Regions from separate parts of the Agrobacterium sp. rho-13.3 genome, predicted to be linked through region 2. Evidence: predicted binding sites of a transcription regulator. Region 2 holds the regulator's gene; the other holds the start of a gene.
The links. The regulator HrcA, encoded in region 2, represses chaperone genes, less so after heat shock. The targets are predictions, from matches to a motif close to GTTAGCACTCNCNNNNNGNGAGTGCTAAC.

Region 1 (15,526 bases), 310 kb from region 2:
AAGCTCGGTCAGGCAAAGCCGCTTGCACCTGTTCTCGTCACCGTTATGGACGGCGATGTGGAGAGCATGGGCCGCTACCAGCGCTTCACGCAGGCACTGCGCAATGAAGGCATTCGTGCTGAAATGTATCAGGGCAACTGGAAGAAATTCGGCAATCAGCTGAAATATGCCGACCGCATGGATGCACCGATTGCTATCATTCAGGGCAGTGACGAGCGCGATGCCAAGACCGTGCAGATCAAGGATTTGATCGAAGGCAAACGCCTGTCCGGTGAGATCGAAGACAATGCGTCCTGGCGTGAAGCCCGTGTTGCGCAGGAAACCGTGCCGGAAGCCGAAGTGGTGGCGAAGGTGAAGGCCATTCTTGCGGCGCAGGCCGAAGATCGGCTGCGGGCGGAAAGCAATTAAGCGATGAGCCTAGCCCGCCCCCCTCTGCCCTGCCTGGCATCTCCCCCACAGGTGGGGAGATCGGCAAGTGGTGCGCTCTTGACCTTCGTTAACGCTGCAAATAGAGCGACGAGCTTTCGTCTTGCTAATCTCCCTCCTTGTGGGGGAGATGCCCGGCAGGGCAGAGGGGGGTATGGCGCTCTCCGTACGGGAGATATTTCATGCCTCTAATCGACATGCCGGAATTTTCCGCTGAGCTTCTGGACGAATTCACTGCGCGCAAAACGGCGCGGGTGAACACGCCGGTTATCCAGCCCGCAGAGCCGTTTCTGGATATGGCGGGCGAAGAACTGCGCCGCCGGATTTTCATGACGGAAAGCGAAACGGGAGAAAGCCTGTGCCTGCGGCCAGAATTCACCATTCCCGTCTGCCTGCGCCACATCGAAACCGCGACAGGCACGCCGAAGCGTTATTCTTATCTCGGCGAAGTGTTCCGCCAGCGCCGCGATGGGGCCAATGAGTTTTATCAGGCCGGGATCGAAGATCTGGGCGACAGCAATATTGCCGCTGCCGATGCCCGCGCCATCAGCGATGCGACCGCCATTCTGAAACGGTTGCTGCCGGGACGTTCGCTTGTCGTGACGCTGGGCGATCAGCAGGTGTTTGAGGCTGTCGTCGCAGCCCTCGGTCTTCCGTCCGGTTGGCAGAAGCGGCTTGTGCAGGCATTTGGCGACACGGCGCAGCTTGAGGCGCTGCTTCAAAGCCTCGTCAGCCCCAAACCCATGACCGGGCTGGATGCGCGGGTCGCCGGGCTGCTGGCCACGGGTGAGGAAAAGGTTCTGGTCGATTATATCGACAGCGTTATGCAGGAAACCGGCTATTCCACCAATGCCAGCCGTGCGCCGCAGGAAATTGCCCGTCGTCTGCGCGAAAAGCTGGCGCTTGCCGCCACCCGCCTGCCGGATGACAGCTTTGAGCTGCTAAAGCAGTTTCTGAGTCTGCAAGCGCCTCTGACCGATGCATCGCAGACCCTGTCCGACTTTGCGGATAGAGCGAGGCTGAAACTGGACGGCGCGTTGTCTGCTTTCGATAAACGCGTTGCTGCGCTCGCCAATGGTGGTATCGATCTTGATACGATCACCTATGGCGCAGCGTTTGGACGTCCGCTCGATTATTACACCGGCCTCGTTTTCGAGGTCATGGTCAAGGGCGAGACGGCGGTGCTGGCCGGTGGCGGTCGGTTTGACCGGCTGATGACGTTGCTCGGCGCAAAGGACAAAATTCCAGCCGTCGGTTTCTCGCTCTGGCTGGATCGCATCGAAGCCGTGAGGGCCAACCCATGACCATCACCATTGCTTTGCCCTCGAAGGGCCGCATGAAAGAAGACGCCTCCGCCATTCTGGAGCGCGCAGGTTTGAAAGTCGTCGCCATTGGTAATGACCGCTCCTATCGCGGGCGCGTCGAAGGCCGCGACGATATTGAAATCGCCTATCTGTCCGCCTCCGAAATCGCCCGCGAGATCGGCAACGGCACGGTGGATTTCGGCGTCACGGGGGAAGATCTCGTGCGCGAAGACCTGAGCAATGTCGAAAGCCGGGTTGAGTTTTGCGCTCGCCTCGGTTTCGGCCATGCCGATGTCGTGGTGGCGGTGCCGGAAATCTGGCTGGATGTGGACAGCATGGCCGACCTCGGCGATGTGGCATCGGAATTCCGCGCCCGGCATGGCCGCAGATTGGCGATTGCCACGAAATACTGGCGGCTGACGCAGCAGTTCTTTTCGCGCCAGCACGGCATTCAGCTTTACCGGATTGTCGAAAGTCTGGGCGCAACGGAAGGCGCACCGGCAGCAGGGCAGGCGGATATCATTGTCGATATCACCTCCACCGGCTCGACGCTAAAGGCCAATCACCTGAAAATCCTGACCGATGGCGTTATCTTGCGCTCGGAAGCCTGCTTCGTACGGGCGCGCAAGCCAGAACATGAGGGCGATGCGGTGGTTCAGGATATCATTGCGTGCGTGCAATCCGCCGTTTAGCCTTGGTTTATCAAGTGTCTGCTTTATGATTGTCTCCTCGAGAAGAGGAGGCAGTCATGCACATCACAGGTCAATGCCATTGCGGCCACGTCACGTTTGAAGCGGACGCCAATCCTGATCGTGTCGGCATCTGCCATTGCACGGATTGCCAGCGGCTGACCGGCTCACCCTTTCGCGTCACCGTGATGGTCGAGCGCTCGGCGCTGAAACTTGGCGATAACCAGCCGAAGGTCTATCGCAAAACGGCGGATAACGGTCGCGGGCGCAAGCAGCATTTCTGCCCGCAGTGCGGGTCACCTCTGTTTACCAGTGGCGAGGGCGATGATGCGAATGAGTGGGGCATTCGCTGGGGAAGTATCAACGAGCGGGATGCATTGGTTCCCAAGGCCCAGATATGGACCCGGTCCGCCGTGGACTGGGTATCCGATATCGAGCGTTTACCGGGTTACGAAAAAGATCACGAAGAATAATAAAAAAGCCGCCGGATTGCTCCGACGGCCTTATGCTGTGCTGTCTATCGATCAGGCGCGTGCAGCAACCAGACCGCGGCGAGCGTCGATGGAATAGGCTCCAGCGCCGAACGTTGCGAGCAGGATGTAAGCGCCAGCCAGTGTGATGTTCTTCATCAGCATGATGCCGTTCAGCGCGTTGATCCAGCCGAGTGCCGCATCAGGCCAGCCTGGAACGGCAACAGTGCCGCTGTGGAACACGAGACCCGTGAAGACGCAGAATACGGCAAGTGCCCAAGCGGCGATCTTCGTCTGAAAACCAACCAGCACGGCAAGGCCGGTAACGAGTTCGAACACACCGGCGAGATAGGCAAGAGCCGTCGCAGCAGGAAGTCCCGCGCCGGTAATCATCCCAGCTGTTCCGGCAGGATCGGTCAGTTTGCCGAAGCCGGACAAGATGAAAATAAATGATAGAAGAATGCGTGCGATGAGGACGAGCACGTTCTGGCTGTTGGACATGGATATCTCCAGTGTTTGCAGGTGTTTACCTGAATGTAAATGAATGCCTGAAACGATCATGACTGAAAATTCGAAGACTAGAAAGATAAACGATCAGAGACTATTTGTCTTCATTTAGTGAACAATGGGATCGCAGGAATGACTTGGGGGCCGCCTTTTTTGGGTGCTTGACCCTACTGCCACGCCGCCCGTTTGCAGGCTCGAAACCTAAAAGTCCGAAAGCCTTGATAGGTGGCAACGAAAAAGGCGATCCGAAGACGCCCTTTCGTATTCCAGAGGTAGGACTGATTGGACGTCCATACCGCCCGTTTTGTGCGCTTGCGACACAAAACCACCAGTAGGCTTGGGCGGCAACGAAAAAGGGCGATCCGAAGACCGCCCTTTCGTATTCCAGAGGTAGGACTGATTAGAAGTCCATACCGCCCATGCCGCCGCCTGGCATTGCAGGTGCGCCAGAATCCTTCTTAGGAAGTTCTGCAATCATGGCTTCCGTCGTGATCAGCAGCGAAGCAACCGAAGCTGCGTTCTGGAGAGCTGTACGAACAACCTTGACCGGGTCAACGATACCCATGGCAATCATGTCGCCATATTCAGACGTCTGGGCATTGTAGCCGTAGTTGTCTTCGTTCTTGTCGAGGATCTTGCCAACAACGATGGACGCTTCGTCACCAGCGTTTTCAGCAATCTGGCGAACCAGCGACTGAAGAGCGCGGCGAACGATGTTGATGCCAGCTTCCTGGTCGTCGTTTGCACCCTTGACGGTGATCTTCGTGGAAGAGCGCAGAAGAGCAGTACCGCCGCCTGGGACAATGCCTTCCTGAACAGCAGCGCGTGTCGCGTTCAGAGCGTCGTCGATGCGGTCCTTGCGTTCCTTCACTTCGATTTCCGTCGAGCCGCCAACGCGGATAACGGCAACACCACCAGCGAGCTTTGCAAGACGTTCCTGCAACTTTTCGCGGTCGTAATCGGAAGAGGTTTCTTCGATCTGAGCCTTGATCTGGGCAACGCGGCCTTCGATGTCGGACTTCTGGCCAGAGCCATCAACGATCGTTGTGTTTTCCTTGGAGATCGAAACCTTCTTCGCCTTGCCGAGCATGTCGAGCGTGACGTTTTCGAGCTTGATGCCGATGTCTTCGGAGATAACGGTACCGCCGGTCAGGATCGCGATGTCTTCGAGCATTGCCTTGCGGCGATCGCCGAAGCCAGGAGCCTTGACAGCAGCAATCTTCAGGCCGCCACGCAGCTTGTTGACGACGAGCGTTGCAAGAGCTTCGCCTTCGACGTCTTCAGCGATGATGACGAGTGGCTTGCCGGTCTGAACGACAGCTTCGAGAACAGGCAGCATGGCCTGAAGGTTCGAAAGCTTCTTTTCGTGCAGCAGGATGTATGCGTCTTCGAGGTCCGCAATCATCTTTTCTGGGTTTGTCACGAAGTAAGGCGACAGGTAACCGCGGTCGAACTGCATGCCTTCAACGACTTCGAGTTCGGTTTCGGCGGTCTTGGCTTCTTCAACCGTGATAACGCCTTCGTTGCCAACCTTCTGCATGGCTTCAGCAATGTCGAGACCGACCTGCTTGTCGCCGTTTGCAGAGATCGTGCCGACCTGTGCAACTTCTTCAGATGTCGAGATCTTCTTGGCCTTGGCCTGGAGATCCTTGACAACTTCAGACACTGCGAGGTCGATACCGCGCTTCAGGTCCATTGGGTTCATGCCGGCTGCAACAGCCTTGTTGCCTTCGCGAACGATGGCCTGTGCAAGAACGGTCGCAGTCGTGGTGCCGTCACCAGCGATGTCGTTGGTCTTCGAAGCAACTTCGCGAACCATCTGTGCGCCCATGTTTTCGAACTTGTCTTCAAGTTCGATTTCCTTGGCGACAGAAACACCGTCCTTGGTGATGCGCGGTGCGCCGAAGGACTTGTCGATGATGACGTTACGGCCCTTAGGACCGAGCGTTACCTTCACTGCGTCTGCGAGAATGTCGACGCCACGAAGCATCTTTTCGCGCGCTGTGCGGCCGAATTTAATTTCTTTAGCTGCCATGGTAGAAAACTCCCGGGCTCATTGCCCATTGGTTGTCATATAAAGTGAGAAGAACCGGCTGATCAGCCGATAACGCCCATGATGTCGGATTCCTTCATGATCAGAAGGTCTTCGCCGTCGAGCTTGACTTCGGTGCCGGACCACTTGCCGAACAGAACGCGGTCGCCAGCCTTCACGTCCAAAGGAACGAGCTTGCCGCTATCGTCGCGCGCGCCGGTGCCAACAGCGACGATTTCGCCTTCCTGTGGCTTTTCCTTGGCGGTGTCAGGAATGATAATGCCGCCCTTGGTCTTTGCTTCAGACTCAACGCGACGAACAACGACGCGGTCATGCAGCGGGCGGAAAGTTGTGCTTGTCATTAGTCTAATCCCTCGATCAAATGACCTGTACGAACCTCAGTAAAAGGTCCGAGTGATGATTGTTAGCACTCTCTGTTGTGGAGTGCCAGCGAGACGGAGATAAGCAGGCTATGGGACTGAGTCAAGGATGGGCTGTCGGAAAAATTTCATGTAAAATGGTTACTACCGCTGCATGACAGATTTTTTACGCACTGATGGTTCCCTTGCCCGCCCCTCCTTCTGGGAGATGACCGCCACCTTTGGCCGCATCGGCCTTTTGAGTTTCGGCGGCCCCGCCGGTCAGATCGGCCTCATGCACCGTGTTCTGGTGGATGAGAAACGCTGGCTGTCCGAAGAGCGGTTTTTACACGCTTTGAACTATTGCATGTTGCTGCCGGGACCGGAGGCGCAACAACTGGCAACCTATTCCGGCTGGCTTTTGCACGGCAAACGTGGCGGCATTGTAGCAGGCACGCTGTTCATCCTGCCGGGCTTTCTGGTCATCGTCGCACTCGCATCCGCCTATGCGCTTTATCAGGACACGCACTGGCTGCCAGCACTTCTTTCCGGTTTGAAGGCGGGCGTTCTGGCCATCGTGATCGAGGCGCTGCTGCGCGTTGCCAAGAGAGCATTGACCAGCCGCTTTCTGGTCGGCATCGCCGCTGCGGCTTTTGTCGCGCTGTTTTGCTTCGGCGTGCCTTTTCCGCTGGTTATTCTCGCTGCCGGACTTATCGGTTTTGCAAGGGCTAAAGGAGGCGCTCTGCCGCCGCAAAGTGAAAACGCAAAAACAGCATCGCCATCGTGGAAGCGAGTGTTGGGAGGTCTGCTGCTCGGCCTCGTCATCTGGCAATTGCCCCTAGTGCTTTTATGGCTGAGCACCGCCCCCGGGACGCTGATCGATTTGCAAATATTCTTTTCCAAAATGGCGGTCGTGACCTTCGGCGGTGCCTATGCGGTGTTGGCCTATGTTGCGCAGGTGGCGGTGGAGACGCATGGCTGGATGATGCCGGGGGAAATGCTGGATGGGCTGGCGCTGGCAGAGGCGACGCCGGGACCGCTGGTGCTGGTCTTGTCCTATGTCGGCTTCCTCGCCGCTTTCCGTCACCCCGGCCTGTTCGATCCGCTGACCGCAGGCATTTTAGGCGCCAGCATTGCCGCATGGGCGACGTTTGTGCCGAGCTTCATGTTCATTTTTGCGGGCGCGCCCTACATCGAAAACCTGCGCAACAACCGCACGCTGTCCGCAGCCCTTTCGGCCATCACCGCCGCAGTCGTCGGCGTTATTCTCAATCTGTCGGTCTGGTTTGGCCTGCATGTCTTGTTCGGTCAGGTGGATCGCATCGCACTTCTGCCTCAACTCAATTTCAACGTGTCATGGCCCGTTTGGCAGACGCTTGATCTGTTGTCGTTTACCCTGTTTATCGTTTCCGCAATCATGCTTTTCCGGTTGAAACTGGGCATGTTGCCGGTTCTCGGGCTGTGTGTCGCGGCGGGCTTTCTGAAGCTTTGGCTGACATAACCCGCACTGCTTCATGCTTTTTTGCTTGCCATCGCCATTGTGCTTTGCAATGTCACAGCATGAATTCATGGAACGTTTGGAATTTTTGAAATGGCCCACCGCATTGCCACATTAGGCGACGTCACCGCTCAATTCGATGTTATTCTGTCCGATGTCTGGGGCGTGTTGCACAATGGCGTGACCGTTTTTCCAGATGCCGCCATCGCGCTGGAAACAGCGCGGAACGCTGGCAAAACGGTGGTGCTCATCACCAATTCTCCGCGCCCTGCACCCGGCGTTATCGCCCAGTTGCGCGCTTTCGGCGTGCCGGATAGCGCCTATGACCGCATCATCACCTCTGGCGATGTGACGCGCGGATTGATTGCCGAAGGCCCAAAAAAGGTCTTCCTTCTTGGTCCGGACCGCGACATGCCGTTGCTGGATGGCCTTGATGTCGAGCGCGTTTCTGAAAGCGAAGCGCAATCCATCGTCTGCACCGGCTTTTTCGATGACGAAACGGAAACACCGGAAGATTACACGGATATGCTCAAAGGCTTCATCGCCCGCGCCGTGCCGATGATCTGCGCCAACCCGGATCTGGTGGTGGAACGAGGAGAGCGCATCATTCCCTGCGCCGGTGCCATGGCAGCCTATTATGAGCAGCTTGGCGGCGAAGTCCGCATTGCCGGTAAACCCCATTCGCCGATTTACGAAGCCTGCATTGCCGCTGCAACAGACGTGCGCGGCGCTTTCACCAAGGACCGCGTGCTGGCCATTGGTGACGGAATGCCGACTGATGTGCGCGGCGCCATCGCTGCCGATCTCCAGCTTCTTTATGTCAGCGGCGGCATTCACGCCGCAGAATATACATTGAACGGCGAAACGGATGAGGCGCTTTTGAACGCCTATCTGAAAAGCCAGAATGCCGCCCCCGGCTGGTGGATGCCGCGTCTTGCCTGAGACGTTGGCTTAAAAACAGAGTTTGCCCATGACCGTTTTTCATCGCAATGAAAAAAAGGAACCGCTGCCGGAAGGTTTGAAGGGCGGCGTGATCGCCATTGGCAATTTCGATGGCGTGCATCGCGGGCATCGCGCCGTTTTGGACCGCGCACTGGAGCTGGCGCAGTCTCGCAATATTCCTGTTCTGGCGCTGACATTCGAGCCGCATCCGCGCACCATTTTCCGCCCGGAAATACCGGTGTTTCGCCTCACGCCAGCACCGATCAAGGCGCGGCTGCTGGCGGCGGAAGGCTTTCAATCGGTCATCGAATATCCATTTGATCGTGATTTTTCGCAGCGTTCGGCAGAGGATTTCGTCAAATCCGTTCTGGTGGACTGGCTGGGCGCGAGCGCGGTTGTGACAGGCTTTGACTTTCACTTCGGCAAGGGCCGCGAAGGTGGTCCGGCATTTTTGATGGAAGCGGGCGGTCGATATGGTTTTGACGTGACGCTGGTGGATGCGTTTCGTGATGAGGGTGCCGAAGTCGTGTCCTCCAGCCGCATTCGGCAACTGCTGTCTGAAGGCGATGTGGTGGGCGCTGCGGGCCTGCTGGGGTATCGTTACACGGTCGAAGCAGAGGTCATCGGCGGGCAAAAGCTTGGCCGCACGCTGGGTTACCCCACCGCCAACATGGCGCTGCCACCGGAGACAGAACTGAAAGCGGGCATTTATGCGGTGCGTTTCCGCCGGATGGATGGCAGGCTTTACGATGGTGTCGCAAGCTTTGGTTATCGCCCGACGGTCACAGACAATGGCGCGGCGCTTCTGGAAACCTATGTCTTCGATTTCTCTGGTGATCTTTACGGGGAAATCTGTTCCGTGTCCTTCTTCGGCCATCTGCGGGACGAGCTGAAATTCGACGGGCTGGAGCCGCTGGTGGCGCAGATCAAGCGGGATGAGGAAGAGGCGAGGGCGCTGCTTTCCGGCGTGACGCCTTTGGGCGAACTGGATGCGCGGATCGCTTTTTAAGGCGAATGGCGCCTCCGCGGCATCTATTCTCTTTTCAAATGCTGGAAAAACACATAAACAAACCGCCATGTACCAATTTCGGTTGACGTTCATATCCCGAATTATTGGCCCGGCCTTCCGCCCGCTCTGAGAGCCGGAAGGTCCGGGATTTCGGCGCTTTCACGGGCGCCTTCCGATTTAGTCATCTTGCACACAAGACGGCGCAGCCCATGTGGAGCGCCGCGAAAACGGTATGATCATGAACGACACCGCAGAAAAAATCGATTATTCCTCAACGCTTTACCTGCCGCAGACGGATTTTCCGATGCGCGCTGGCCTGCCGCAGAAAGAGCCTGAGACGGTCAAGCGCTGGCAGGAAATGGGGCTTTACAAAAAGCTGCGCGCTTCCGCTGCTGGCCGCGAAAAATTCGTGCTGCACGATGGCCCTCCCTATGCCAACGGCAACATCCATATCGGCCACGCGCTGAACAAAATCCTGAAAGACGTTATCACCCGCTCGTTCCAGATGCGCGGCTATGACTCGAACTATGTCCCCGGCTGGGATTGCCACGGCCTTCCTATCGAATGGAAGATCGAAGAAGCGTACCGCGCCAAGGGCAAGAACAAGGACGAAGTTCCCATCAACGAATTCCGTCAGGAATGCCGTGAGTTTGCCGCTGGCTGGATCGCAAAACAGTCGGACGAATTCAAACGCCTCGGCATCGAAGGCGATTTCGACAATCCCTACACGACCATGAACTTCCACGCGGAAGCCCGCATCGCTGGCGAACTTTTGAAGATCGCCAAGAGCGGTCAGCTCTATCGCGGCTCCAAGCCGGTCATGTGGTCGGTCGTCGAGCGCACGGCTTTGGCTGAGGCGGAAGTCGAGTATGCGGATGTCGAGAGCGACATGATCTGGGTGAAATTCCCGGTTGATTTTAACCGGGCGTATCTTTCCCAGGTATGGCAATCACCAGAAGCGGCCGTAAAAGGAGTTGAAATTGCCTCTCGTGCTTATCAAGCTGATGATCTTCAAGGCGCATCCGTCGTCATCTGGACGACAACGCCTTGGACGATCCCCGGCAACCGCGCGATCTCTTTTTCGTCGCGTTTCCCTTATGGCTTGTTCGAAGTCGAAACGGCAGAAAATGACTTCGGCCCACAACCCGGTGAAAAGCTGATCTTTGCGACCAAGCTGGCCGACGAAGCCGCCAAGAAGGCAAAGCTGACATTCAAGCTTGTTCGTCCTGTTACGCCGGAAGAACTTGGCGCGATCACCTGCGCTCATCCGCTGGCTTCGCTCGGTTACGATTTCGCCGTCCCGCTCCTCGATGGCGATCACGTCACCGATGATGCAGGCACGGGCTTCGTGCACACCGCACCAAGCCACGGTCGCGAGGACTTTGATGCTTGGACCTCCAAGGCTCGCGAGATCGAAGCGCGTGGCATCTCGTCCAAAATCCCGTTCCCGGTTGGCGACGATGGTTTTTATACCGAAGACGCGCCCGGTTTCGGCCCATCCGCTGAAGGCGGCGCTGCGCGTGTTATGGACGACAACGGCAAGAAGGGTGATGCCAATGATCGCGTCATCAAGGCGCTGATCGCGACCAACACCCTGTTTGCGCGTGGCCGTTTGAAGCACAGCTATCCGCATAGCTGGCGCTCCAAGAAGCCGGTCATCTTCCGCAACACGCCGCAATGGTTCGTGTATATGGACAAGGAACTGGGCGATGGCACCACGCTGCGTTCGCGCTCCCTGTCGGCCATCGATGACACCCGTTTCGTGCCCGCTGCTGGCCAGAACCGCCTGCGCGCCATGATCGAAAACCGCCCGGACTGGGTGCTGTCGCGTCAGCGCGCATGGGGCGTTCCCATCGCCGTTTTTGCCGATGAGCATGGCGAAGTTCTGATCGATGAGGCGGTCAACGCCCGCATTCTGGAGGCTTTCGAAGTCGAAGGTGCAGACGCATGGTTTGCGGATGGTGCCAAGGAACGCTTCCTTGGTAACGACCACGATCAAACCAAGTGGCATCAGGTGCGCGATATCCTCGACGTCTGGTTCGACAGTGGTTGCACGCACACTTTCACGCTCGAAGATCGCCCGGACCTGAAATGGCCTGCGGATGTCTATCTGGAAGGTTCTGACCAGCATCGCGGCTGGTTCCACTCGTCGCTGCTGGAAAGCTGCGCGACCCGTGGACATGCGCCTTATAAGGCCGTCGTCACCCATGGTTTCACCATGGATGAGCAGGGCCGCAAGCAGTCCAAGTCTCTCGGCAACGTGGTTGCTCCGCAGGACGTCATGAAGGAATCTGGCGCGGATATCCTGCGTCTTTGGGTCATGACCACGGATTATTGGGAAGATCAGCGTCTGGGCAAGGCGATCATCCAGACCAATATCGATGCCTATCGCAAGCTGCGCAACACCATCCGCTGGATGCTGGGAACGCTGGCGCATGACAAGGGTGAAGAGATCGCTTATGGCGATCTGCCAGAGCTTGAAAAGCTGGTGCTGCACCGCCTGTCCGAGCTGGATCAGGTCGTGCGCGAAGGTTACGACGCCTTCGATTTCAAGAAGATCACCCGCGCGCTGATCGATTTCGCCAATGTCGAGCTTTCGGCTTTCTATTTCGATATCCGCAAGGATGCGCTGTACTGCGATGCTCCGTCTTCGCTGAAGCGCCGCGCCTCACTGTCGGTCATCGCCAAGCTGTTCGATTGCCTTGTCACATGGCTGGCACCGATGCTGCCGTTCACCACGGAAGAAGCGTGGCTTTCGCGTTTCCCGGATGCGGAATCGGTTCACCTCGTGCAGTTCCCTGCAATTCCGGCGGAATGGAAAAACGAGGCGCTGGAAGCCAAGTGGGACAAAATCCGCAAGGTTCGCACGGTCGTCACCGGCGCTCTGGAAATCGAGCGTCGTGAAAAGCGCATCGGCTCCTCACTGGAAGCTGCCCCTGTGGTTCACATTGCCGATCCAGACCTGCTTGCAGCGCTGGAAGGTCAGGACTTTGCGGAAATCTGCATTACCTCGGCCATCTCGGTTGTCGCGGGTGAAGGTGCGGAAGATGCGTTCCGTCTGGGCGAAGTGCAGAATGTGTCTGTCGAGCAGAAGCTTGCGGAAGGTCAGAAATGCGCCCGTTCATGGCGCATCACCACCGATGTCGGCTCCGATCCCGCGTTTCCAGAGGTCTCGGCGCGTGATGCCGCTGCCCTGCGGGAACTTGGTGTTGCTGTCTAAGAAAATAGCCGGGTGAATTGCACTTTTGCGGTTCATCCGGTAAACCTGCCTGAAAATGGCCGGATTTTGAGCTTCAATGCGTGGCTCGCGGTCGTCTGGACGGCTTGGGCGGAAGGGTTTCTATGAGCATGACGCAGAGTTTTCGCATGTACGGCACCATTGCGGGCGCACTATCTGTTGGCCTCGCATTGAGTGCGTGCACCAGCCCGACCTATGGTACGGGCAAGTCTGCGGCTGAACAGCTGGTCGACGATCTGGGCAATGCCACGTCCATCACAGGCGATCAGAGCAAGCGTAACCTGAAATACAATCCACGCCCCGGCCTCGTCGTGCCTGCACAGGCCCGCGCCGAGCAATTGACGCAGCCGCAGCAGAGCCTCGCCAACCGCGAAACCAACCCGCAATGGCCGGAAACGCCGGAAGAAGCACGCCAGCGTCTGCGTGAAGAAGCCGATGCGAACAAGGACAACCCGAATTACCGCTCGCCGCTTCTGGCCGGTAACGGCACCAACGGTCAGATGACCGAAAGCCAGAAATGGGAAGCTTTCCGCAAGGCCAAGGCCGATGCGCAGGGCGGCACGGTTGTGAACAGCAACCAGCGCAAATTCCTGACCGATCCTCCGGTGGAATACCGCAACGTTCCACAGGACCAGCTTGCTGATCTCGGCACGCCGGAATCCAAGAAAGAAAAAGAGCGCAAGAAAAACGCTGCCATGGCCGGCACTGGCAAAAGCTGGTGGAACCCGTTCCAGTAAGGATAGCTAGGGTTCGCTTCTCTCATCCTTCAAGGTTGAGAACTTCGCGAAGCGTTTCCCCAAACTCCGTCACCCCGCACTTGATGCGGGGTCCAGTGCGATCAAGTCCTTGATCGCAAAAGACTCTTTTTCGCCGCAGACGCGGCTCTGCTGGATACCGGGTCAAGCCCGGCATGACGGAAAAGAGGCATGTTTATCATAGCTTCTCGTCATTCCGCTTCCCCTGAAAAAACGCGCGCAAAATCTCCCCGCTCTCCGTTTCCGCAAGTCCGGAATACACCTCCGGCGCATGGTGGCACGTTGGCTGGTTGAAAAATCGCACCCCGCTCTCAACCGCCCCACCTTTGGGGTCATTCGCGCCGTAATACAGGCGGCGGATGCGGGCGAAGGATATGGCAGCGGCGCACATGGTGCAGGGTTCCAGCGTCACGTAAAGGTCAGCACCCGGTAGTCGCTCCTGCCCCAATTCCTCGCAAGCCATGCGGATCACGGCGATCTCGGCATGGGCGGTCACGTCGTTCAATTGGCGTGTGCAATTGCCCGAACGGGCAATGACACGGCCATCCAGCACCAGCACCGCGCCGATGGGAACCTCGTCGCGCTCGCCCGCCGCCTGCGCTTCAGCAAGGGCAATGTCCATGAAATGCGTCGTTTCCGCCATTGTTCTTGCAATTTCCTCTTAACCACTGCCGCGTGACCTGATAGGACACGCCAAACAACAGGCAAACAACAAATGACATTCAAAGACAAGCCGACACGCGCTGGTGGCAAAACATTCGACCGGGACAAGGCGCCGAAATCCTCGGCCAAGCCTGATGCGGCGCGTGAGAAGAAGCCATTCGCGGCTAAAACGGAAAGTGCGTCCGCAGAAACAGCGGCAGTAAAACCGGAACGTATTTCCAAGATCATGGCACGCGCAGGCGTGGCCTCGCGCCGCGATGTCGAGCGTATGATCATGGAAGGCCGCGTCACACTGAACGGCGTGAAGCTGGAAAGCCCGGCGGTGAATGCCACCCTCGATGACAAGATCGAGGTTGATGGCGCGCCGATCCGTGGCGCAGAGCGCACGCGCCTGTGGCTGTACCACAAGCCTGCCGGTCTGGTGACGACCAATTCCGATCCGGAAGGCCGTCCGACCGTTTTCGACAATCTGCCGAAAGAGCTTCCCCGCGTTCTGTCCATCGGGCGTCTGGATATCAACACCGAAGGTCTGCTGCTGCTGACCAATGATGGTGGCCTGTCGCGTGTTCTGGAACTGCCCTCCACCGGCTGGCTGCGCCGTTACCGCGTCCGCGCCCATGGTGAGGTCGATCAGGCCGCATTGGACAAGCTGAAAGACGGTATTGCCGTTGACGGCGTGCTGTATGGCGCAATCGATGCGACGCTGGACCGCACGCAGGGCCGCAACGTCTGGATCACCATGGGTCTTCGCGAAGGCAAGAACCGCGAAATCAAGAACGTCCTCGGTGCGCTTGGTCTGGAAGTCAACCGCCTGATCCGCATTTCCTACGGTCCTTTCCAGCTGGGTGATCTGGCAGAAAGCAATGTCGTGGAAGTGCGCGGTCGCATGTTGCGTGACCAGCTCGGCCCACGCCTCATCGAAGCTGCCGGTGCCAATTTCGATGCGCCGATCTATGATGCCGTCTCTGAAGATGAAGACGCGATGTCTGAACGTCCGGTCAAATCCGAATGGGCCAAGCGTGGCGGCGAGCAGGACCGTCCGCGTGATGGCAAGTTTGGCGACAAGCGTGAAGGTGGCCGCGACGGCAACCGTGACCGGGCGCCCGCACGCCCGGATGCAAAGCGTGGCGCAAAACCTTTCGCCAAGGGTCGTGAAGACGGTCAGGAAGATACCCGTCCGAAGCGCCCGCCGATGGGCAGCAACCGCACGGCCAACGTCTGGATGGCACCCGGTGCCAAGCCGACCCGCGACGGCAAGGAACGCAAGTCTTTCCGCGCTGAAGCCGAAGCCGTTTTCGCAAAGCCATCCGCTGAGGCAGATTCCCGTCGCGCAATCGTAAGACATAGGGATTCCGAAGGCGAATGGATCCGTGCCGACAAGCCGGCGCAGGATGAAAGCCGTGGTCGCGGCAGAGATGGTGGCAGAGACGGCGGACGCGACGATCGCGGCGGCAAGTCCTTTGGTGACCGCAAGCCGCGTGACGGCGGCGACCGTGGCGACCGCCCTCGTGGTGAACGTTCCTTCGGAGATCGTCCCGCCCGCACTGGCGACCGTCCGTTCGGCGATCGCAAACCGCGTGATGCCGGTGATCGCCCGCGCGGAGATCGTCCGGACCGTGGCGACCGCCCCGCAC
Region 2 (15,526 bases):
CGCCGCCATGTAGAGCGCGACATTGCCACCCAGATAAACCGCACTGGCAAACGCAAAGCCACAGCCTGCCGTAAACAGCGTGATAGCGCGCAGAAGATCGAGATAAAAACGCGAGACTGACGGTTTTTGACCGCTGACCTGCGAGGCCTCGATGGCGGGCGCGACAGGAGAAACCCCATCCGCCTCGGTGGGGCCGAACGCATCGGAAAGCCGGTCTTTCAGTTTCGCCAGTTCGCTCATGCCTACACCGCTACCACGGCAGCGGTGTTGATTGGCTTGGCGTGAACGCTAAACTTTTAGCTTTTCTCGGCTTTCGATGTCCTTGCGTGCAGAATCTCGTCCAGAATGACGCAACCGGCACCAATCGTAATGAACGAATCCGCCAGATTGAACACCGCAAAGGACCAGGTATCCGTGTGGAACAGAATATAGTCGATCACATGGCCATAGAGAAAACGGTCGAAAATATTGCCCGCCGCGCCCGCGATAATCAGCGCGAAACCCAGATGCGCGAAGGTGCGGTCTTTATCTGTCTTGCGCCACAACCAGATCACGAAAGCCACGATGACCAGGCGCATGGTGACGATGAACCAGCCTTCCATGCCAGACAGCATGGAGAAGGCGACGCCCAGATTATAGGTGCGATAAAGCGCCCAGAACGGGATGACCGGCACCAATTTCTGCAAGGGAAGATAGGCTTCCACCAACAGCTTGATGATCTGGTCGGCAATCAGCGCAAAGGCGATAAACGCCACGGCTGGAACAGGCTTTGAGAACAGGGCGGCTTTTGCCATCATTTTACCGGTGCAAGTTCGAGAAGATGACGGCGGGATTCAAACAGCATGACCGCTGTTGCAATCGCCAGATTAAGCGAGTCGGCCCGTCCCTGTTGTGGAATACGGGCCAGCTGGTCAGCCTTGGACGCCAGTTCAGACGGCAGGCCGGCCTGTTCGTTGCCCATCAAGATCACGGTCGGCTTCTTTTTGTAATCGATGGTGCGATAATCCACCGAACCGGCCAGATGCGTGGCAACAACGCTGACACCGGCGGATTTCTTCCAGCTCAGAAACTCGTCGACGGTGGCGTGTGCGACAGGTATCGCAAACACAGAGCCCATCGTGGCGCGCACGGTTTCCAGCGAAAACGGATCGGTGCAATCGCCCACCAGAATAACGCCGGACGCGCCAGCAGCGTCTGCCGTGCGAATAATCGTGCCGAGATTGCCCGGATCACGCACGCGGTCGAGCGCGATATAGGTCTGGCCATCCTGCGGCTCGATATCCTTCAGCGGCGTCCATTTCTGGTCGAAAATGCCCACCACCATCTGCGGATTGTCGCGCCGCGTGATGGAGGAAAGCACTTTTTCGGTGACTTCCAGCACCAATCCGCCGGAGGCAACGGTCTTCGCCGCCACCTGCTCGACCAAAGGCTTGCCCTTGACGTTTTTGGCATACACCAGCGTGCGGATGGTCCAGCCCAGTTCCAACGCATCGATCACCAGCTTCAGGCCTTCGGCCATGAAGGTGCCGGTCTCTTCCCGGCCCTTTTTCTGGGTCAGGTTCTTGATGTCTTTGATAATGGGGTTGGCGAGGCTCGTGACCTCTTTGACCTGCCCTACCCGCCCCGGTCTGTTTTCACGGCGATCATCGGTCATTTCGGCATCCAGCGGCTGAAGAGTGAGGTGGAAAGCACACGGCCCGGCGTTTTGCCATCAAGCCCGGCTTCCCGAATAACGAGTTCGCCGGAGGTGACCTCGCCGCCCGCGCCGCGCATGGTTTCCCGCATCAACTCGTGCATGGAATAGAAGCTGGCGCGGATCGAATAGGCTGTGAGGACGAGGCCGACGGCTTTCGGCGACAGAATATCACGGCAGATATCCAGCATCAGCGGCAAATGTTCGAACAGTTGCCAGATCTCGCCATGGGTGCCACGGCCAAAGTGCGGCGGATCAGTGAGAATGATGTCATACGTGTTGCCGCGCCGTTCTTCGCGCTGGATAAACTTCATTGCATCTTCGCAAATCCAGCGGATCGGCGCGTTTTCCAACCCGGCCAGCGCCTGATTTTCCCGCGCCCAGCCAATGGCTTTCTTGGAGGCGTCCACATGCGTCACTTCCGCACCGGCAGCCGCCGCCACCAGCGAGGCAACACCGGTATAACCGAACAGATTGAGCACCTTCAGCGGGCGATCAGCAGCCTCGATGGTGTTTTTCAGCCATTCCCAATGAACGATCTGTTCCGGGAAAACACCGACATGGCGAAAGGCGGTGAACCGGCCCAGAAAATTAACGCCGAGAAGAGACAGCGGCCATGTTTCGCCGGTCGCTTCTTTCGAAAAGCGCCAGCGGCCCATGCCGTCTTCATCCGTATCGCCGGTGAAGATGGCGTCGGCATTGTCCCACACGCGCTGCGGCAGCGCCGGACGCCACAGCGCCTGCGCTTCCGGGCGCACGATGCGGTATTGGCCGTATTGTTCCAGCTTCAACCCGTTGCCCATGTCGATCAGATGGAAATCACCGGCACCCATTGATTCCAGAATGACAGGAACCTGCTCACCCGGCAGAGCGCCGGTGCGCTCCTTCAACGGGCGTGGTGGGGCCTGGTCGGTCGTTGGCGGCGCGACCTGCACTTTTTCTTTTACGGGGGCCTTCACGCTGGCAGTGGCGGCAGGGCGCACATAGTCGGCAGAGCGACCGCGCGGTGCGCTATCCTTCTGCCGTGTCGGCTTGGCTGGACCTTTTTGCCGGTTATCCTGCCCCGCGCGTGTTTTTCCGCCCGGGCGGTTATCATTTTTCTTCAACGGGAATCTTTCCAGCTCTTGGCCAAGTCTGACCGTATCTCATGCGACAGCGAATAACATCACGGCGCGATATTATCAAAGGGTGTGGCGATAACGCCTATCAATTCTGGTTTAGTGACTTCGCAGCAATGCGCGCATCCGCAGGTGCGCCGATGGCAACCGCACTGGCAGCAGCCTTGTGCCGGTCTGCTTCATTGTGCCAGCGAATGGCTTCCTTGGCTTCGACACGAGCGCGCTTGCGGTGTTTGCCCTGCGAAAACCAGGTGACAAGCGAACCCAGCCCGATGCCGAAAATAACCGACAAAAGAATGAACACGAAGAACGGTGCGGAAAACGACAAAACGCTGTCATCTGGCCGGAAAGGGTTGAGCGCCAACGTAACGGCCTGACGGTTCGCTACGCACAACACCACCAGAATGATGGCCAGCGGCACGAGAACCACGAGGTTGACGATCTTTTTTGACATCCAACAATACTCCGTCTTTAGGGGCCTTCAGACAAACCTGCATGGACGTCCATCTAAGAAGCCGAACACCAAGTTCAAGGAACTCAGTCTTCGTCTTCCACATCGCCCATGCCGGGGTTAAGCCGCTCACGCAGCTCTTTGCCGGTCTTGAAGAAAGGAACCCATTTTTCTTCGACAAAAACAGACTCACCCGTGCGCGGGTTCCGTCCGGAACGTGATGGACGGTTTTTCACCGAGAATGCCCCAAAGCCGCGTAGCTCGACGCGATTGCCTGCGGCCAAAGCATCCGTGATCTCGTCCAGCACCGCATTGACGATATTTTCCACGTCACGGTGGTAGAGGTGCGGGTTGTGCGCAGCAACGATCTGCACCAGTTCAGACTTAATCACGGTTGCCCCCTGAAAGAATTGGACTTTTAACGCTCACCAACCTGCCAAACGGAAACAAGACCGTCAAGAAACAACTTGTCGGCACCGAGCTGGCGGGCGGCAGAAAAGGGTAGAAATTCATCATAACCGAGCAGTTTGGCAACACCCGCAACGCTAAAGAGCGAAAACGGCGAGCGTTTGGATGGTGCCGTCCATTCCACGATCGGCAAATCCTTGGCCACCTTGCGCGTGTCGAAATAGGCCCGAATTTCTTTTTCGCCACCAAGCGTGTCGACCAGCTTGACGGCAACGGCCTGACGTCCGGTAAAAATAGACCCGTCGGCCAGTTTCAAAACGTCTTCACGCGGTAGCTTGCGACGATCTGCCACCAGATCGACAAACCAGTTGTAGCTGTCCATCACCATGTTGCGGATCACGGTTTTCGCTTCTTCCGGCGGTTCGTGGAAGGGCGAAGGCTCAGCCTTCAGCGGTGAGGATTTGATTTCCTGCAAGGAAACGCCAAGCTTGTCCAGCAGCGGTCCAACCTGCGGATATTGGAAGATAACGCCAATCGATCCGGTGATCGAGGTATCGCCTGCGATGATCGTGTCGCCTGCGGTGGCAATCATATAACCAGCGGACGCCGCCAGGGTACGGACGTCAGACACAACCGGCTTCTTTTCGGCAACGGCGCGAATGGCCTTGAAAATGCGCTCGCCGCCGTATGTCGTGCCGCCGGGTGAAGAGATGGAAACGATCAGCCCCTTGGCATTATCGCTATCGGCAATTTTTTGCAGACGCTCCAGAAGCTCGGTATCGTCCTGAATAAGACCGCTGATGTCCACACGTGCAATGTGCGGGCGCATACTTTGTTGAGGCTCGGAGAAAGCGAAACGGTAAATCGCAAAACACGCCGCGACCAGAAGAACAACGGCAGCCACGCGCCAGAATGTCAGCTTGCGCCGCAACTGTCTGCGATCTGCGATTGCCATCTGGTCCATTGTCTCACCCTTGATAAGATTAGCTAGAGCTTTCAAGCCTCGCCATATGAGCCTTGTACCGACCTCTTGCAAGGAAACAAACGGGAAAGCATTGTTTTGATAAAAATATCGTAACCCTTGCGCTATTTCAGATAAAAACCATATTGGCAGAGCAAGGCCCTCGTGCCAAAGACAACCGTAATGATGGATGACGTCGCCCGTGTGCCTCCCAAGTGCCCCATGCCGCGCCGATATTGACCTCGGACCCGTAAAAGATGCTTGAACGACTAACCCAGCCAGCGCCCGGTTTTCCTTTCGCCGATGGGCACATACGTGCCTATGAATTGGCGTTGCGCCATTCTGCGCGGGTCAGACGGTTGAAGATCATCCTGCCTCTTGGCGCAGCCATCATTTCGTTTGCCTTCATTGCCGTGTCTCTTGCCCGCACATGGGTTCCCGATGAGGTGTCTCTCAAAAGCGCAACGGTGGAAGACGGCAAGATCGTCATGGAAAAACCTGCCCTTGCCGGACGCAACAATAAGGGCTTCGACTACTCCATGAATGCCGAGCGCGCCTTGCAGGATATTACCAGCCCCAACCTGATGACACTGGAAAAAGTGCTGGCGGCAGTGCCGATGAATGATATCGTGGCTCAGGTTGTTGCGCAGGAAGGTCTTTTTGATCGCGCCACAAACAAGTTGCAAATGACCGCGCCCTTTGACATCAATCTTAGCAATGGCATACAAGCTAAGTTCAAATCTGCGAATGTCGACCTGAAAGCCGGAACGATGGACAGCCAAGAGACTGTCACCATCACGACAAATGACGGTTCGATTGTTGCAGAAAGTTTACGTATTGCAGATAATGGCAGAACGATTACATTTTCGGGGCAGGTACGAGCTCGTATAGCTGCATCGACCATTCAGAACGCAGGCAAGTGAGAGCCCGACCCAGATGATGCAGATTTTGCGCCACGTCCGTTGCACCAACGCCGCTTATTTCGCCGCTGCCATGACGCTTGGCTGTCTTGCCGGTCCCGTGGCCGCGCAAAACGCGACAAGCAGCATGGAAGGCCTCAAGCTTTCCAATGATCAGCCTATCGCGATCGAAAGCGATCAGCTCGAGGTGCGCGATCAGGAGCACAAGGCTTATTTCACCGGCAATGTGAAAGTCGTTCAGGGAACGACAACCTTGCAGGCCGGCAAGATGACCGTTCTTTATAAGAGCAAGGGCGATGGCGCGGCCGCAAATTCGTCGATCACCAGCGGTGGCGCGGATATCGACAAGATTTTTGTCGACAACTCCGTCTACCTGACATCCGGCACCCAGAAGGCGACCGCCGACAAGGGTGAGTTCGACATGGCGGCGCAGACCTTCATTCTGTCCGGCAAGCAGGTTGTGCTGTCGCAGGAAACGAATGTCTTCACCGGCTGCAAACTGACAGTCTTCATGACCACAGGCGAAGCGAAGCTGGAAAGCTGTGGCGGGCCAGTGCGCATCATGCTCGACCCGAAAACACAGAAAAAGCAGTAGTCCGTACCCCGTGAAGATACCTTCCATTTCAAAGTTGTTCGGCAAAGATCAGCCGCGCCCAGCGGAAACCGATAGCGCCCTTGGTGACAAGGCGCGTTACGAAGGCACGTTGATCGCCCACGGCTTGACGAAGACCTACAACACGCGCCGTGTTGTCAACGGCGTGTCGCTGGTCGTTCGCCGTGGCGAAGCCGTTGGCCTCCTGGGCCCGAACGGTGCTGGCAAAACCACCTGTTTTTACATGATCACCGGTCTCGTTCCGGTTGATAGCGGCAAGATCGCCATCAACGGCAATGACGTCACCGGTATGCCGATGTATCGCCGCTCGCGTCTTGGCGTCGGTTATCTTCCGCAGGAAGCCTCGATTTTCCGTGGATTGACGGTCGAAGATAATATTCGTGCTGTTCTGGAAGTGCATGAGAAGGACGAAACGAAGCGCAACCGCAAGCTTGATGAGCTTCTGGAAGAGTTTCACATCTCGCAACTGCGCAAGTCTCCCGCCGTTGCCTTGTCAGGTGGTGAGCGCCGCCGTTTGGAAATTGCCCGCGCCTTGGCGACAGACCCGACCTTCATGTTGCTGGACGAGCCTTTTGCGGGCGTTGATCCGATTTCCGTCAGCGATATCCAGAATCTCGTTCGCCACCTCACCGCACGCGGCATCGGCGTTTTGATCACCGACCATAATGTGCGTGAGACCTTGGGCCTCATCGACCGCGCCTATATCATTCATGCGGGCGAAGTCTTGACCCATGGCAGGGCTTCCGAGATTGTGAACAATGCGGATGTTCGACGCCTGTATCTAGGCAATAATTTTAGCCTCTAAGTGGCTGGTTAGAAAAAACGACGCTTGGCTAGCGCGTACAGCAAAGATTCTTCCGCCCAGCCCCTCGTTGAGCTTGACCAAACAAAAATAAAAAGCAATTTTTGGGCCAGTTGAGACTTTGCCCCTGTAATTCTTAAAAAAACAGGGGTTCAGGGGAGTATTGCGTCCACCATGGCCTTATCCGCCAGTCTTCTGCTGCGTCAAAGCCAGTCTCTGGTCATGACCCCTCAATTGATGCAGTCCATACAGCTGCTTCAGATGACGCATATTGAGCTGACGCAATTCATCGCGCAGGAAGTCGAAAAGAACCCGCTGCTTGAAATTGTGGCGAATGACAGCGATTTAGGCAGCACGTCTGCCGCCAATGATGACAGTTTCGATGGCCCGGGCGAACCGCAAGAACCGTTTTCAGAACCCTCCGCAGAACCAGAGGAATGGTATGGCGACCGCGCCAGCAGCCTGAACGAACAGCTCGACACGAGTTTCGAAAACGTCTTTCAAGATGATGTCGCGCAGCAGAAAGCCGACGCCCCGGAACTCGTCGGGCAGTGGAAGTCCATGCCGGGCGCAAATTCCACGGAAGCCTATGACCTCGACGACTTCGTTGCCAGCAAACCCAGCCTTCGCGACCATATCGGCCAGCAGCTTCCCTTCACCATCTCTTCGCCGCAGGACCGTCTGATTGCGGATGCGCTGCTCGATCATCTGGATGAGACCGGCTATATTGCGACCGATGCCGTGCCTGAAATATCGAGCCGGCTGGGCAAAGCCGAGCGTGACGTGGAACGCGTTCTCCACACATTGCAAAGTCTCGACCCGCCCGGCATTTTCGCCCGATCGCTCAGCGAATGCCTGTCCATCCAGCTTGCCCAGAAAGATCGCCTTGATCCCGCGATGAAGGCATTTGTCTCCAATCTGGAAGTGCTGGCCAAGCGTGATTTTGCCTCTCTCAAAAAACTCTGCGGCGTGGGTGAGGAAGATCTTCTCGATATGCTGTCGGAAATCCGCTCCCTCAATCCCCGCCCCGGTGCGGGGTTTGAAACCGGCATTTCAGAAACCATCGTGCCTGACATCATCGTGCGACCAGCGAGCGACGGAAGCTGGCTGATTGAACTGAACCCCGAAACCTTGCCGCGCGTTCTGGTCAACCAGACTTATTTTGCGCAGGTCTCCAAGGTGAAGGTGCGTGAAGGTGAGGATGGAGATTTTCTGTCGGAATGTATGCAGACCGCCAGTTGGCTGACCCGCAGCCTGGATCAGCGTGCCAAGACCATCATGAAGGTCGCCAGCGAGATTGTGCGCCAGCAGGATGCCTTCCTGATGCATGGCGTGGATCACCTGCGTCCGCTCAATCTCAGGCAGGTGGCAGACGCCATCAAGATGCATGAATCCACCGTCAGCCGTGTAACCTCACGCAAATACATGCTCACGCCACGCGGTCTTTTCGAGCTGAAATATTTCTTCAGCGTCTCGATTGGCGCCGTCGAGGGCGGCGACAATCATTCTGCGGAAGCCGTGCGCCACCGCATCAAGATCATGATTGCGCAGGAAGCTTCGAATGCGGTGCTGTCGGATGACGATATCGTTGAAAATCTGAAAAAAAATGGCGTCGATCTGGCGCGGCGAACGGTCGCAAAATATCGTGAAGCCATGAATATTCCCTCGTCCGTCCAGAGGCGTCGGGAGAAAAAAGCCATGGCAAAAGTTGCGATGGCGTAACCAAAAATTCATACATTTCAAGTTGTTAATAATCTTAATTGACTCTTCATGCCACCAAGGCTAGAAGCTCGCCGCACAGAAGGCAGGGCCTAGACCAACGATAAAGTGTTCACCGTGCCGGGGCGCAAAGCTGGAATGAGTTCGAAAGAGACTCGAAAGGCTTGGAGGAGCGCTTAGGTTGACGTAAGCTGGTATGCGCAAATCACTGAAGAAGGAAAAATTCCATGAGTGTGCGTGTATCTGGTAAACATATGGATATCGGCGAATCGTTCCGTCAGCGGATCGAGGACAACATTAGCCTGGCGATTACCAAATACTTTGATGGGGGGTATTCTGGTCAAGTGACTGTGGAGAAATCCGGTTCGCGTTTCTCTAGCGATTGCAAAATCCACCTCGATACCGGGGTTGTGTTGCATGCTGCTGGCGAGGCGAACGATCCACAGGTGAGTTTCGATGCGGCAGCCTTGAGAATTGAAAAACGGCTTCGCAGATACAAGAGAAAACTGAAGGACCATCATCACAACGCGTCTTCGTCCAATGGCACTCTGGAAGAATATGCCTACACGGTCATGGATGCCGTGCCAGATGAAGATGATGAAGTGCCGGAAGATTTCGCGCCAACAATCGTTGCGGAAACCTCAAAGCAGGTCAAAACAATGACGGTTGCAAGCGCGGTTATGGCGCTGGACATGACAGACGAGCCGGTGTTGCTGTTCCGCAGCCCGGGTAAGGAACTGAATATCGTCTACCGTCGCAACGATGGAAACATCGGCTGGATCGACGCGGCGACGATAAAGAGCTGAATAGTCTGACAAGACACCGGGAGTGCGGCCCCTAACGCGGCTGCACTCCCGGTTTGTCTGGATGGCATTAAGGATATACAGAATGGCGTTGGCAGATTTGCTGCAACAAGATGCGATTATTCCCGCCCTCAAGGTCAATTCCAAAAAGCAACTCTTGCAGGAACTGGCGGCAAAGGCAGCCCGGATCACCGGAGTGCCGGAACGGGAAGTTTTCGACGTCATCTTGCAGCGTGAGCGGCTTGGCTCCACAGGTGTCGGCCATGGCATCGCCATTCCACATGGAAAGCTCGCCAGCATCAATTCGATTGTCGGCGTGTTCGCACGGCTGGACAATGCCGTGGATTTTGAAGCACTGGATGACCAGCCGGTCGATCTCGTCTTTCTGTTGCTGGCACCGGAAGGTGCTGGTGCCGACCATTTGAAGGCACTGTCACGCATCGCCCGCGTTCTGCGCGACACGGAACTGGTGGCCAAATTGCGTGCCACGGATTCCGATACGGCAATTTACACCTTTCTCAATCAGGAACAGGCCAACGCCGCCTGATCCGAAACGTGACGGCGGATGCATTGGTCATGGCTGGCTGCAACGACACCCTTTCGGCAAACGGTGCGGGCTACCAGACAAGTGGGATTACAGCTGACAATCTACCGGTGTTCGCAGATGCGCTGAAACAGCGGCTGACCTTCCCGATGGGCTGGTCGGCGCACGTCACCGATCTTCCCGAATGGAAAAAAAAAGCCCGAGCCAAGCTCTGGGAACTGACGCTGCAAAACCCTGATCAGACGGACTTTAACGCAGAGATCATAGATGAAGTCGATCGCGGCACATATGTTGCCAAGAAGATTGCCTTCAATCTCACACGCGACAGCCGCGTGCTGGCCCTCTTGCTGGTGCCGAAGGGTGATGGCCCGTTCCCCGCTGCGGTGGTCTACCACGATCACGGCTCGACCTTCGATATCGGCAAGGAAAAGCTGATCGAGACGTGGGGGAACGATGCCAGATCACAATCCTCCCAAGCCTGGGCCGAGCGGTTTTTCTCCGGTCGCTTTGTCGGTGATGAATTGGCGCGACGTGGTTATGTCGTGCTGGCAGCCGATGCTTTGGGCTGGGGCGATCGTGGCCCCCTCATTTATGACGGCCAGCAGGCCCTTGCTGCCAACGTCGCCAATCTGGGCCTTTCGCTGGCGGGCTTGATGGCGTTGGAGGACACACGCGCCGCAGGTTTTCTCGCCAGCATTCGCCGAGTGGACACATCGCGCATCGCGTCGGTCGGTTTTTCCATGGGCGCATTCCGCGCATGGCAGGCCGCAGCTCTCACCGACACCATCAAGGCAACCATTGCCGTCAACTGGATGGGGACGGCAGGCGGGCTGATGGTGCCCGGCAACAATCAGTTACGGGGCGGTTCGGCCTGGCACATGACCCATCCGGGACTGATGCAGCATCTGGATTACCCAGATGTCGCAAGCCTCAGCGCGCCAAACCCGATGCTGATGTTTGCCGGTGAGGAAGATAGACTCTTCCCCGTGCCATCCGTAAACGACGCTTTTGATAAAATGAAAAATGTCTGGGCTGCCTGGAATGCAGCAGACCGCTTCGAAAGCAAATTCTGGCCTTGTGGCCATGTGTTCGAGACGGAACAGCAGGATTATGCTTTTGGTTGGCTGGATGGTCGGTTTGGGCGGTGATTAGACGCCTGACCTACCCCAAATCCTCCGTCACCGCGAACCCGATCCGGGGTCCAGCGACCGCGCATCTGCGCGGTCAAAAGGCTCTTGCGCGCCGCAGACGCGGCGCTGCTGGACGGATCAAGTCCAGCATGACGGTTTAACTCAAGCGTCTTTCTCGTTCACGCTGCTCGTACCCGGCTCTGCACCCGCAGGCACATCACCCTTCGGGCCACCCTTGGCGACGCCCACCATGGCAGGGCGCAGAACGCGGTCGCCGATGGTAAAGCCAGCCTGCACCACCTGAACAACCGTGTTGTTCGGCACGGCGGTGTTTGGGATTTCAAACATGGCCTGGTGGAAGTTCGGGTCGAACTTTTCGCCTTCCGCGTCGATCTTGCGGATGCCGTGACGTTCCAGCGCCGACAGCATGGAGCGTTCGGTCATGTCCACGCCTTCGATCACGCCGGTGATGGCGGCATCGGCGTTGGCCTTGAGTTCAGCCGGAATGGTTTCCAGTGCACGACGAAGATTGTCGGAAACGGCCAGCATGTCGCGGGCGAAACCTGAAACGGAATAGGCCTTGGCGTCCTTGACTTCACGCTCGGTGCGACGGCGCAGATTGTCCATTTCGGCAGCAAGGCGCAGGAACTTGTCGCGCAGATCGGCATTCTCGGCCTTCAGCACGTCCAGCGGATCCGGCTCTGCCTGCTCAGGCACTGCATTTTCCGCAACTTCGGCTTCAAGCGCCTCGTCAACGACGTCTGCGTCAGGTCCGGCTTTATTGGTGTTATCGGTCATGACGTTCTCCAGCTTCACAAATGTTCATAGGTTGAGCCCGATATCGAACTTTGCCATGCAAAAATCAAGGCTCGCAGATAAAACCGCCGCTTTTTCGACCAAGCTTTTAACAATCAGCGTCTTTTGCTGGAAAGGCGGGCCATGATTTGCGCGGTATAGTCCACCATCGGCACGATACGCGAGTAATTCAGCCGCGTCGGACCGATCACGCCCACCGCGCCCACGACCCGGTTTTCGTCATCCCGGTAAGGCGCCACGATCAACGATGACCCGGACAGCGAAAACAGCTTGTTCTCCGAGCCGATGAAGATTCTAACCCCTGAGCCGGTTTCGGCCAGATTGAGAACCTCGATCAGATTGTCCTTGCGCTCCAGATCATCAAACAGCAGGCGCACGCGGTCGATGTCCTCTTCCCCCGCCAGACCTTCCAGAAGGTTGGAGCGCCCGCGCACGATCAGCCGCCCGATCTTGCCCTCTTCATTGTCGCCAGACCACACCGCCAGCCCGCGCTCCACCAGATCCTGCGCCAGTGTGCTGAGTGCGGTCTGAAGCTCGTTCTTTTGCCGCAGCAACGAATTGCGCAACTCCGGCAGCGTCTGACCGCCCAGATGCGCGTTGATGAAATTGGCCGCTTCCGTCAGTTGCGAAGAGGTAATGCCGGCGGGCAGTTCGATAATGCGGTTTTCGACCTGATTGTGGTCGCCCACCAGAATGGCAAGCCCCTTGGTGGGCTCCAGACGAATGAACTCCACATGTTTCAGCACCGCATCGCTTTTGGTGGTCAACACCAGCCCTGCCCCGCGGGACATGCCGGACAACATGCGGCTTGCCTCCGTCAGCAACCCCTCGATCGGCTGCTCGCGGCCAGAGACCGGGCCAATCTGCCGGTCTATGCTGGCGCGCTGCTCTTCCGGCAGATCACCCACCTGCATGAAGGCGTCCACGAAGAACCGCAGACCAATCTGCGTCGGCAGACGGCCAGCGCTGATATGCGGCGAATAGATCAGGCCAAGCTCTTCCAGATCGCTCATCACATTGCGAACGGACGCGGGCGATAGCGACATCGGCAACACGCGCGACAGATTGCGCGAGCCGAGCGGTTCGCCGTTTTCGAGATAACCTTCCACGATGCGCCGGAATATCTCGCGGGAGCGATCATCCAGAAGTGCACCCGGTTCTTTACCGATTGGAGGAGAGATGCTCATATCGCCCGTTCTTTTTAATGGAATTCAGCACAATGAATATAGTCGCCCCCGTCCAGAACTCACAATGGATATTCTGCGGAAATTCTGCCTCTGCCGTACTCCGCCCCGCTTTTCCTTTGCAAAACCGTTAACGCCGCCGTAGAAGGCGGAGATTAAAACGGAGACACAAGACATGCGGCCTTCAGGCAGAAAAACCGACCAGATGCGCAAGGTTTCCTTCGAGCGCAATTTCTCCAAGCACGCTGAGGGTTCCTGTCTGGTCAAATTTGGCGATACGCATGTTCTCGTCACCGCCAGCCTTGAAGAAAAAACGCCGCCATGGCTGCGCAACAGCGGCAAAGGCTGGGTCACAGCCGAATACGGCATGTTGCCCCGCTCCACCCATGAGCGTATGAAGCGCGAAGCCTCGACAGGCAAGCAGGGCGGCAGAACGCAGGAAATCCAGCGTCTCATTGGTCGTTCGCTGCGCGCCGTGGTCGATCTTCAGGCGCTGGGCGAGCGCCAGATCAGCATCGATTGCGATGTCATTCAGGCCGATGGCGGCACCCGCACAGCCTCCATCACCGGCGCGTGGATCGCCCTTCACGATTGCTTGAAGTGGATGGAAAGCCGCAACATGATCAAGGTCGAAAAGGTTCTCAAAGACCATATCGCTGCGATCTCTTGCGGCATCTTTGCCAGCCAGCCCGTGATCGATCTGGATTATCTTGAAGATTCCTCGGCTGAAACCGATGCCAACTTCGTCATCACGGGGTCCGGCGGCATCGTGGAAATTCAAGGCACTGCCGAGGGCGCACCTTTCTCGGAAGACGAATTCCTGACCCTGCTCGGCCTTGCCAAAAACGGCTGCGCCGAGCTTGTCGCGCTGCAAAAGCAGGCGATTGCCTGAACCGGGACCGGAAAACCATGCGCAAACTCGATACCAGAACCATCGTCGTTGCCAGCCACAACAAGGGCAAGATTGCCGAAATCGCCGACCTGATCGGCCCATTCGGTTTCTCTGCCAAATCTGCTGCGGAACTGAACTTCGCAGAGCCTGACGAAACAGGCACGACGTTTGAAGAAAACGCGGAAATCAAGGCGCTGGCATCCGCCAAGGCCTCCGGCCTGCCAGCCCTTTCCGACGACAGCGGTTTGGTGATCGATGCGCTGGATGGCGCACCGGGCGTTTACACCGCCAACTGGGCAGAAACGGCTGATGGCACCCGCGACTTCGCCATGGCGATGCAGAAGGTTGAAGACGCGCTTCAAGAGCGCGGCGCAACCGAGAGCCAAGCCCGCACTGCCCGTTTCGTCAGCGTTCTGTGCCTTGCATGGCCGGATGGCCACACGGAGTTTTTCCGAGGCGAGGTCGAAGGTGCGGTCGCATGGCCGCCCCGTGGTCTCAGCGGCTTTGGTTATGACCCTGTGTTTCAGCCGGAAGGTTATGAGACGACATTCGGCGAGATGAGTGCAGAGGAAAAACACGGCTGGAAACCGGGCGATGAACACGCCCTGTCCCACCGCGCCCGCGCCTTCAAGAAATTCGTCGAAACCTGTCTCAGCGCATGATGACCGATCTTGGGAGCAGGTTCTCCCCTGCCCCAAATAACACAATAGCGCCGGATACAGGTGATCCCGGTTTCGGCGTTTATGTGCACTGGCCCTTCTGCGCGGCCAAATGTCCCTATTGCGATTTCAACAGCCATGTCCGCCACAAGCCGGTGGATCAGGACCGTTTCGTTGCCGCTTTCCTGAAGGAAATGGACACGATGCGGCAGCTGAGTGGCTCTAAAGTCGTCACCAGCATCTTCATGGGCGGCGGCACGCCCTCCCTCATGGATCCGCAGACTGTGGGTGCCATTCTGGATGGCATCGCCCGTTTCTGGCATGTGCCTGACGGTATTGAGATCACCATGGAAGCCAACCCTTCCAGCGTGGAAGCGGAGCGTTTTCGCGGCTACCGCGCCGCGGGTGTCAACCGCGTGTCCATGGGCGTGCAGGCACTGAACGACCGCGACCTGAAATTTCTTGGACGCCTGCATGATGTGGCCGATGCGCTGAAGGCCATCAGGCTTGCCCGCGAAATTTTTCCGCGCATGTCTTTCGACCTCATCTATGCCCGCCCCAACCAGACTGTCGAGGAATGGGAAAAAGAGCTCGCGGAAGCCATTTCCTATGCGGTCGATCACCTGTCGCTTTACCAGTTGACGATTGAAGAAGGCACGGCCTTTTACGGTCTGCACAAGGCCGGCAAACTCATCGTGCCGGATGGCGATCAATCTGCCCTTCTCTATGAAGCCACGCAAGAAATCACCGCGCGCCACGGGATGCTCGCTTACGAGGTCTCCAACCACGCCGTCCCCGGCGCGGAAAGCCGCC

Region 1: the regulator HrcA is predicted to act here: its motif matches at 5,852-5,880, upstream of groES (co-chaperone GroES).

The regions. Positions count from the first base shown of each region.
Region 1 is NZ_CP192774.1:316,269-331,794, forward strand. It holds gene hisS (histidine--tRNA ligase) at 1-408, shown strand, start outside; gene RMR16_RS01475 (ATP phosphoribosyltransferase regulatory subunit) at 609-1,730, shown strand; gene hisG (ATP phosphoribosyltransferase) at 1,727-2,422, shown strand; gene RMR16_RS01485 (GFA family protein) at 2,479-2,892, shown strand; gene RMR16_RS01490 (DoxX family protein) at 2,944-3,390, opposite strand; gene groL (chaperonin GroEL) at 3,797-5,431, opposite strand; gene groES (co-chaperone GroES) at 5,494-5,790, opposite strand; gene chrA (chromate efflux transporter) at 5,963-7,288, shown strand; gene RMR16_RS01510 (TIGR01459 family HAD-type hydrolase) at 7,379-8,227, shown strand; gene RMR16_RS01515 (bifunctional riboflavin kinase/FAD synthetase) at 8,256-9,236, shown strand; gene ileS (isoleucine--tRNA ligase) at 9,475-12,456, shown strand; gene RMR16_RS01525 (hypothetical protein) at 12,585-13,211, shown strand; gene RMR16_RS01530 (nucleoside deaminase) at 13,408-13,872, opposite strand; gene RMR16_RS01535 (pseudouridine synthase) at 13,945-15,526, shown strand, end outside.
Region 2 is NZ_CP192774.1:4,471-19,996, reverse strand. It holds gene RMR16_RS00115 (hybrid sensor histidine kinase/response regulator) at 1-240, opposite strand, end outside; gene lspA (signal peptidase II) at 297-794, opposite strand; gene RMR16_RS00105 (TrmH family RNA methyltransferase) at 794-1,654, opposite strand; gene RMR16_RS00100 (class I SAM-dependent methyltransferase) at 1,651-2,799, opposite strand; gene RMR16_RS00095 (DUF1049 domain-containing protein) at 2,900-3,265, opposite strand; gene RMR16_RS00090 (integration host factor subunit beta) at 3,349-3,654, opposite strand; gene sppA (signal peptide peptidase SppA) at 3,681-4,634, opposite strand; gene RMR16_RS00080 (LPS export ABC transporter periplasmic protein LptC) at 4,889-5,554, shown strand; gene RMR16_RS00075 (LptA/OstA family protein) at 5,568-6,146, shown strand; gene lptB (LPS export ABC transporter ATP-binding protein) at 6,181-6,969, shown strand; gene rpoN (RNA polymerase factor sigma-54) at 7,141-8,688, shown strand; gene hpf (ribosome hibernation-promoting factor, HPF/YfiA family) at 8,913-9,491, shown strand; gene ptsN (PTS IIA-like nitrogen regulatory protein PtsN) at 9,574-10,035, shown strand; gene RMR16_RS00050 (dienelactone hydrolase family protein) at 10,065-11,180, shown strand; gene RMR16_RS00045 (hypothetical protein) at 11,177-11,323, shown strand; gene grpE (nucleotide exchange factor GrpE) at 11,325-11,960, opposite strand; gene hrcA (heat-inducible transcriptional repressor HrcA) at 12,074-13,165, opposite strand; gene rph (ribonuclease PH) at 13,338-14,054, shown strand; gene rdgB (RdgB/HAM1 family non-canonical purine NTP pyrophosphatase) at 14,072-14,716, shown strand; gene hemW (radical SAM family heme chaperone HemW) at 14,716-15,526, shown strand, end outside.